DNA from 3 places in the Exiguobacterium sp. s145 genome. Region 3 is predicted to be linked to each of the others. Evidence: riboswitches for the same ligand, from Rfam matches in the RefSeq annotation. Region 3 holds a riboswitch; each other region holds the start of a gene.

Region 1 (2,267 bases), on a different contig from region 3:
ACGATTGTCAGGTGCGACAAATCTTCCATCACTGTGAATGCTTCTTCTTTGCTCGCATGGTAGACATGCGGGACGAACGGAACGGCGACTTTCGCGAATTCTTTTAGGGCCGATTGTTCAATCCAGGCCCGTTCGAGCGACAGCGGCCAGCTTTCGCCGACGACTTTCGCATATGGTAACGCCTGCTTTAAAATCAGTCGTTTTTCTCCTGCCTGAATCCGGAAAACGAGATTTAAATTCCCGTCGCCGATTTCTTCTGCCGTCACCGGTTCATTGCCGATCAAACCAATTGTCCGGACCCGTTCAATCGCGTCCTGTACTGTAAATGCTTGATACCCCATTCTGTTTTCCTCCTTGGTGATCACACGAAAAAACGCCTCTTTTCGTCAAAGAAAAGAGGCGCGGCAGAATATTCCGTCCTCTTATCTCTCAGACGAATGTCTGTTGGATGTAGCACCGTGCCGGATGGTCGGTTGCTGCGGCGTCTTCGGGCCAATTCCCTCTGCCAACTCACGATAAGAGTCATATGTAGTTGTCGTGTGATTGATGTTGATTTGAATACTACGTGCGTTGCTAGCCGTCTGTCAATTCCATTTTTTAGTGAAGTGGCTTCAAAAACGGAACCGTCTATAGAAGAAGTATTTTCAAAAAAATAAATTTTCAAAATATAGTTTGACAAGTGACGAATCTCATGTAAAAATTGCAATTAGATTTCACAATTTCATCCAATTCTTATCAAGAGCAGACGGAGGGACGAGCCCTACGATGTCGCAGCAACCGACCACTTGGCACGGTGCTAATTCTTGCAGCTATTACGCTGACAGATAAGAGTCCACGCGCAATTTTTCATGGTCTCTTGTCATTGACGAGGGACCATTTTTGTATTCTTCAACAAGGGAGAGACAGTCGATATGACGTATATTACCGCAACCTACCAACTCGGAACGACGGATCAGTTACCAAAACGGGCAGAACAAATCGCGCTCGGTTTGACCGTTGGTTCGTGGACCGATTTAAATCATTTGGAACAACAGCAGCTTGAATCGTTCAAAGGACAAGTTGTTCATACGGAAGAACACGACGGAAAAGGCTACATCACGATCCGTTATCCGGAACACAACGTCTCCCGTGACTTTTCAGCAATCTTAACGACAGTCTTCGGCAAACTGTCGCTCGACGGACAAATCAAATTAACAGATTTACAGCTTCCGGCTTCATTCACCACTGACTTCCCCGGCGCCAAATTCGGCATCGAGGGCGTCCGTCAATTGATTCAAGTCCACGACCGTCCTCTGTTGATGAGCATCTTTAAAGGCGTCATCGGTCGGGACCTCACCTTTTTGCGGGAACAACTCGAAGCGCAGCTCGCGGGCGGCATCGATCTCGTCAAAGATGATGAGATTCTATACGACAATCCGTTGACACCGGCACTTGACCGGGCACGGATCGGACGTGAAGTCCTGAATGCCCATTATGAAAAAACCGGCAAACGGGCGCTTTACGCGATTACGTTGAGTGGTCCCGTCTTCGGCTTAAAGGATCAGGCGAAACGTTTGATCGAAGCCGGTGCGACCGCTTTCCTGCTCAATACGTTTACATATGGACTCGATGTCCTGCGCGAATTGGCGGCTGATCCGGACATTTCCGTTCCGATCTTTAATCATCCGGCCTTAAGCGGAGCCTTAATCGCAAGCCCCGAATACGGCATTGCAGCCCCTGTTTTACTAGGGACTTTACCGCGGCTGGCCGGTGCCGATTTGACGTTGTTCCCGTCGCCTTACGGAAACGTCGCCCTCGCCAAAGACTTGGCGCGCGGAATTGCCGTCGAAGCGACACGGATCGGAGAAACGAAGACGATTCTTCCGGTTCCCTCGGCAGGCATTCATCCCGGTCTCGTCGCTCAGCTCGTTCATGATTTCGGGACTGATTCCGTCATCAATGCCGGTGGCGGCGTTCACGGTCATCCGCAGGGCGCGGCGGCCGGTGTGCTCGCTTTCCGTCAGGCCCTCGACGCAGCACTTGCCGGTGAATCTTTGACGAGTGCCGCAACGCGGCAGGAAGAGCTTCGGGTCGCCCTCGACGCCTGGGGGATTACGAAATGACGATCCGGATTTTATGTGACTTTGACGGGACCGTGACTGAACACGACAATATCATTGCGTTGATGACAGAATTCGCTCCCCCGGAAGCGTTTGAACCGTTGAAAAAAGGTGTCCTCGATCAATCATTGTCCATCCAGTCCGGTGTCGGACAGATGTTCCGGTTGC
Region 2 (2,267 bases), on a different contig from region 3:
CAGGCGAAAAAACATGACATCCCGTTTGCGATGGAACGACTGGATGGGCGGCGTTCTTTGTATACGGCATGCCAGCGCCAACTTGAAAAAGCCCGCTTAAATCAGTTGAAAACAGGAAAATCCTGAAAAAAGATGAAACTCCTCTCCTAATTAGCCGTAAATAGAGATAGAACTTATTTTGAGGAGGATCTTATTTATGTCATCACAATTAAAAAAATCAGCAAAGGAAGCATTAAGCGGTCGTTGGGGCTTTACGGTCTTGATGTTTTTATTATTCGCAATTCTGCAAGTCATTCCGGAACTGCTGTCGTCTGATTATGACGAACCTTTCCAAACGATTGACTTCCTCGGATTGATTGCAACGGTCTTATTAATCCCACTTGGTGCAGGATGGGTCTGGTTCTCACTTTCTATCGCACGGGGAGAACAAACAAAAATCAGTGATTTATTTGAGCCCTATAAATATTTCGTAAAAGTCGTCCTGCTTTCAATCGTCCAATTTATATTCTTGTTCCTATGGGCATTGTTATTGGTTGTACCGGCCATTATCAAATCATTTTCGTATATGTTGACTTACTACATTTTGCGGGATGAACCTTCGATTGGTGTATTGGAAGCAATCACCCGGTCACGTCAAATGATGGATGGACACAAAATGGAAGCTTTCCTGTTGATTCTATCTTTCATAGGCTGGTTTTTCCTTGGATTGATCACGATCGGAATCGGATTCTTGTGGATTATTCCTTACGTCAGCGTCACGCTTGCGAAATTCTACGACCGGATCCGCGGAGAAGAAGCACCTGGTGAACAATCAACGTTTGTAGCACCATATTAATGTGAGAAGAGGATGGGAGCCAAGCTCTCGTCCTTTTTTAATTCCGATTGGAAAACAAGGTTTAATGGTTGCTTTACTCTGCTAAAAAGTGTACGATAATTCCAATAATTCTTATCAAGAGAAGTCGAGGGAATGGCCCGAAGACACTTCAGCAACCCCGCGTGCAGCGGAAGGTGCTACTTCCTAAAAGGAATTTTTCCTTTGAAGATAAGAGCAGACATGATTAATCCGTCGCTCTTTTCGATTTTCGAGAAGCGCGATTTTTTTTATAAGGGGGACATAACGGATGGAGTATGGATTTTGGTTACCGATTTTTGGCGGGTGGTTACGAAATGTCGAGGACGAACAGATGCCGGCGACGTTCGACTATGCGAAACAGGTCGCGCAAACGGCAGAACGAATCGGGTTTTCGACGACACTGATTGCGGAATTAAACTTAAATGACATCAAAGGGCTTGAAGCACCAAGTCTTGAAGCCTGGACGACAGCAGCGGCGATTGCCGCAACGACGGAGCGTCTCGAAATCATGACAGCCGTCCGTCCGGGATTCCATAATCCGGCGACGACCGCGAAGATGGCAGCAAACATCGATCAACTCAGCAACGGGCGCTTTACGCTGAACGTCGTCTCCGCCTGGTGGGAAGAAGAAGCCCGGCAGTACAACGGGATCTTCACGGCTCACGACGAACGTTACGCCCGAACGGAAGAGTTTGTCACGATCATGAAAGGGTTATGGGCAGATGCTTCCCCGTACAGCTTTGACGGTAACTACTATACGCTCGAGAAGACACAACTACATCCAAAACCGGCGCAACGCCCGGGCATCAAATTGTATGCAGGTGGAGAAAGTGAAGCCGGCAAGCAAACCATCGTCAACCACTGTGATGCCTATGTCATGCACGGCGGAACGGTCGAAGAAGTGTCCGTCAAGATTGAAGACATGAAAAAACGCCGCCATGCGACGGGACAGACACCACTTGAAAGTTTTGGACTGGCAGCTTATATCATCTGCCGCGATACGGAAGAAGAGGCGGTGCGCGAGTGGCAACGGATTACGGATGTGAAGGAAGACAGTGCCGGGTACGCCGGGTATGATGACTTCGTCAGTAAATCGCAACTCGAACAACAGGTAAAACGGAATGACTATTCGGTCTCGAACCGCGGACTCCGTCCTGATTTAATTGGGACACCGGAACAGATTGCCGAGCGGATTCTTGCGTTTGAAGAAGTCGGCGTTACTCTGTTGCTCCTTCAATTCTCACCACAACTGGAAGAAATGGAACGCTTCGCGCGCGACGTCATGCCGCTCGTCGAAGAAAAACGAAAGGTAGGTCAAATCAAATGACAAAAATTCATATCTTACACGAAAATCAGGAATGGACGGATCATCTGATCAAACGACTGGAGGAACTGGAACTGCCGTACGAACAGT
Region 3 (2,267 bases):
CCCATGGTAACTCGATGTCTGTACGACCGAAGTGACCATAAGCTGCTGTCTGACGATAGATCGGACGACGGAGATCAAGCATGTTGATGATTCCAGCCGGACGAAGATCGAAGTTTTCAGCAACCAGTTCAACCAGTTGTGCTTCAGGAAGTTTTCCTGTACCGAATGTATCCACCGCGATTGATACCGGATGTGCGACACCGATTGCGTACGCGAGTTGAACTTCCGCTTTGTCTGCAAGACCTGCAGCTACGAGGTTCTTCGCGACGTAACGCGCTGCGTAAGCAGCTGAACGGTCGACTTTCGTTGGATCTTTACCAGAGAAAGCTCCACCGCCGTGACGTGCATATCCGCCATACGTATCAACGATGATTTTACGGCCTGTTAATCCAGCATCACCTTGTGGTCCGCCGATGACGAAACGACCAGTTGGGTTGATGAAGAATTTTGTATCGGCATCGATGTACTCAGTCGGAATGACCGGTGCGATGACATGTTCTTTCAGATCAGCTTGGATTTGCTCAAGCGTCACTTCTTCTGCATGTTGTGTTGAGATGACGATTGTATCAACGCGAACAGGTTCATTGTTCTCATTGTATTCAACCGTGACTTGCGTCTTACCATCCGGACGGAGGTAATCGAGTTGTCCGTTTTTACGAACTTCTGCAAGACGACGAGCCAGTTTGTGTGAAAGTGAGATCGGAAGTGGCATGAGTTCAGGTGTTTCTTTCGTTGCATAACCGAACATCAGACCTTGGTCTCCTGCTCCGATTGCATCGATTTCTTCATCTGACATGTTTCCTTCGCGTGCTTCAAGCGCTTGGTCAACACCGAGAGCGATGTCTGCTGACTGCTCATCGATTGATGTCAATACAGCACAAGTGTCTGCATCGAAACCGTATTTAGCGCGTGTATAGCCAATTTCGCGAATCGTTTCACGAACGACTTTCGGGATATCCACGTAAGTTGATGTCGTGATTTCTCCTGCTACTAATACGAGTCCTGTCGTGACAGAAGTTTCTGCCGCAACACGTGCGTTTGGATCGGCTGCAAGAATTGCATCCAAAATTGAATCCGAAATCTGGTCACAGATTTTATCCGGGTGACCTTCTGTTACTGATTCCGACGTAAACAGTCGGCGATTAAGGTTTGTCATGTTTGACCCTCCCAAAAAAGAATTTGACGGTGTACTCATTTCCCCTAGTTGAGTGGGACGGTAAAATGAAAAAAACCTTTCCATGTCCAAAAATGGTCAGGGAAAGGTTGTGCGTTCTTCCTTTACCCTCTTATCGTTCGAAGTGTTTACTTCGCTTCAGGAGAGCACCTTTTCCTACATTAATGATGAAATTAATATAAGACGGTTGCCGGGTTTCTTCGGGCCTTGTTCCCTCCACCTGCTCAGAATAAGAGTATCCGTTACGAATTACATGATATAAACTTGTGCTCACTCTGTCAAGCAACGTTTTAATTTCTAGTCGAAAAATTTCGGGAGAGATGTTAAACTGTTAATGCTGAAAGCGTTTCCAGATAAATAGAAATCAGCGCATGAAAATGATTGCTCTATCATTAGTATGTCATATATAATAAATGTGTCATACTAATAGTAGAGCCAAAACCAACGTAGGGGAAAGGTGGGGTCAGGATGCCGATGACGGTCCTGAATATCGAAGAACTACTCAAGAAGGAGCATGTGTTCAAACAACTGTCTGTTGCTGAACTAGTCGAACATGCAATTCGCAACAAAGAAGGAGTTCTTGCAGAAAATGGTGCTTTGTCTGTAGAAACGGGGAAATTTACAGGTCGTTCACCGAAAGACAAGTTCATCGTCCGTGATGACTCATGTGAGATGCATATCGATTGGGGTCATGTCAATCAACCGATGGAGTCGGACAAATTCGAGCAACTGTTACAAAAAGTTCTTCGTTATATGAACGAAGCAGATCAACTCTACTACACAGAAGCTGCTGCTGGTGCCGATACGCATTTCACCCTTCCAGTGCGCGTCGTAACCGAATATGCTTGGCATAATTTGTTTGCGAAACAGCTGTTTTTACGTGAATATCCTACGGTTGCAGCCTTTGAACCGTTTACGGTCGTCTACGCACCACATTTTAAAGCGGATCCGGCGGTTGACGGCACAAACTCCGAGACCTTCATCGCGATGTCATTCGAACACCGGATCGTCTTGATTGGCGGAACGGAGTATGCCGGAGAAATCAAAAAATCAATTTTCTCTGTCATGAACTATCTTTTACCCCAACAAGAAG

The links. A riboswitch is a leader RNA that binds a small molecule or an ion and turns the genes downstream of it on or off. The one in region 3 is predicted to bind S-adenosylmethionine.
Region 1: another riboswitch for S-adenosylmethionine. It lies ahead of KNQ07_RS15430 (2,3-diketo-5-methylthiopentyl-1-phosphate enolase); the one in region 3 lies ahead of metK (methionine adenosyltransferase).
Region 2: another riboswitch for S-adenosylmethionine. It lies ahead of KNQ07_RS13705 (LLM class flavin-dependent oxidoreductase); the one in region 3 lies ahead of metK (methionine adenosyltransferase).

The regions. Positions count from the first base shown of each region.
Region 1 covers NZ_JACSMV010000030.1:8,465-10,731, reverse strand. Annotated here, with positions in the region: gene mtnK (S-methyl-5-thioribose kinase) at 1-341, opposite strand, end outside; SAM riboswitch class I at 420-522, opposite strand; SAM riboswitch class I at 730-831, shown strand; gene KNQ07_RS15430 (2,3-diketo-5-methylthiopentyl-1-phosphate enolase) at 912-2,102, shown strand; gene KNQ07_RS15425 (2-hydroxy-3-keto-5-methylthiopentenyl-1-phosphate phosphatase) at 2,099-2,267, shown strand, end outside.
Region 2 covers NZ_JACSMV010000022.1:30,305-32,571, reverse strand. Annotated here, with positions in the region: gene KNQ07_RS13715 (DUF2325 domain-containing protein) at 1-126, shown strand, start outside; gene KNQ07_RS13710 (DUF975 family protein) at 197-835, shown strand; SAM riboswitch class I at 944-1,049, shown strand; gene KNQ07_RS13705 (LLM class flavin-dependent oxidoreductase) at 1,122-2,180, shown strand; gene KNQ07_RS13700 (ATP-grasp domain-containing protein) at 2,177-2,267, shown strand, end outside.
Region 3 covers NZ_JACSMV010000009.1:1,596-3,862, forward strand. Annotated here, with positions in the region: gene metK (methionine adenosyltransferase) at 1-1,156, opposite strand, end outside; SAM riboswitch class I at 1,284-1,410, opposite strand; gene pckA (phosphoenolpyruvate carboxykinase (ATP)) at 1,643-2,267, shown strand, end outside.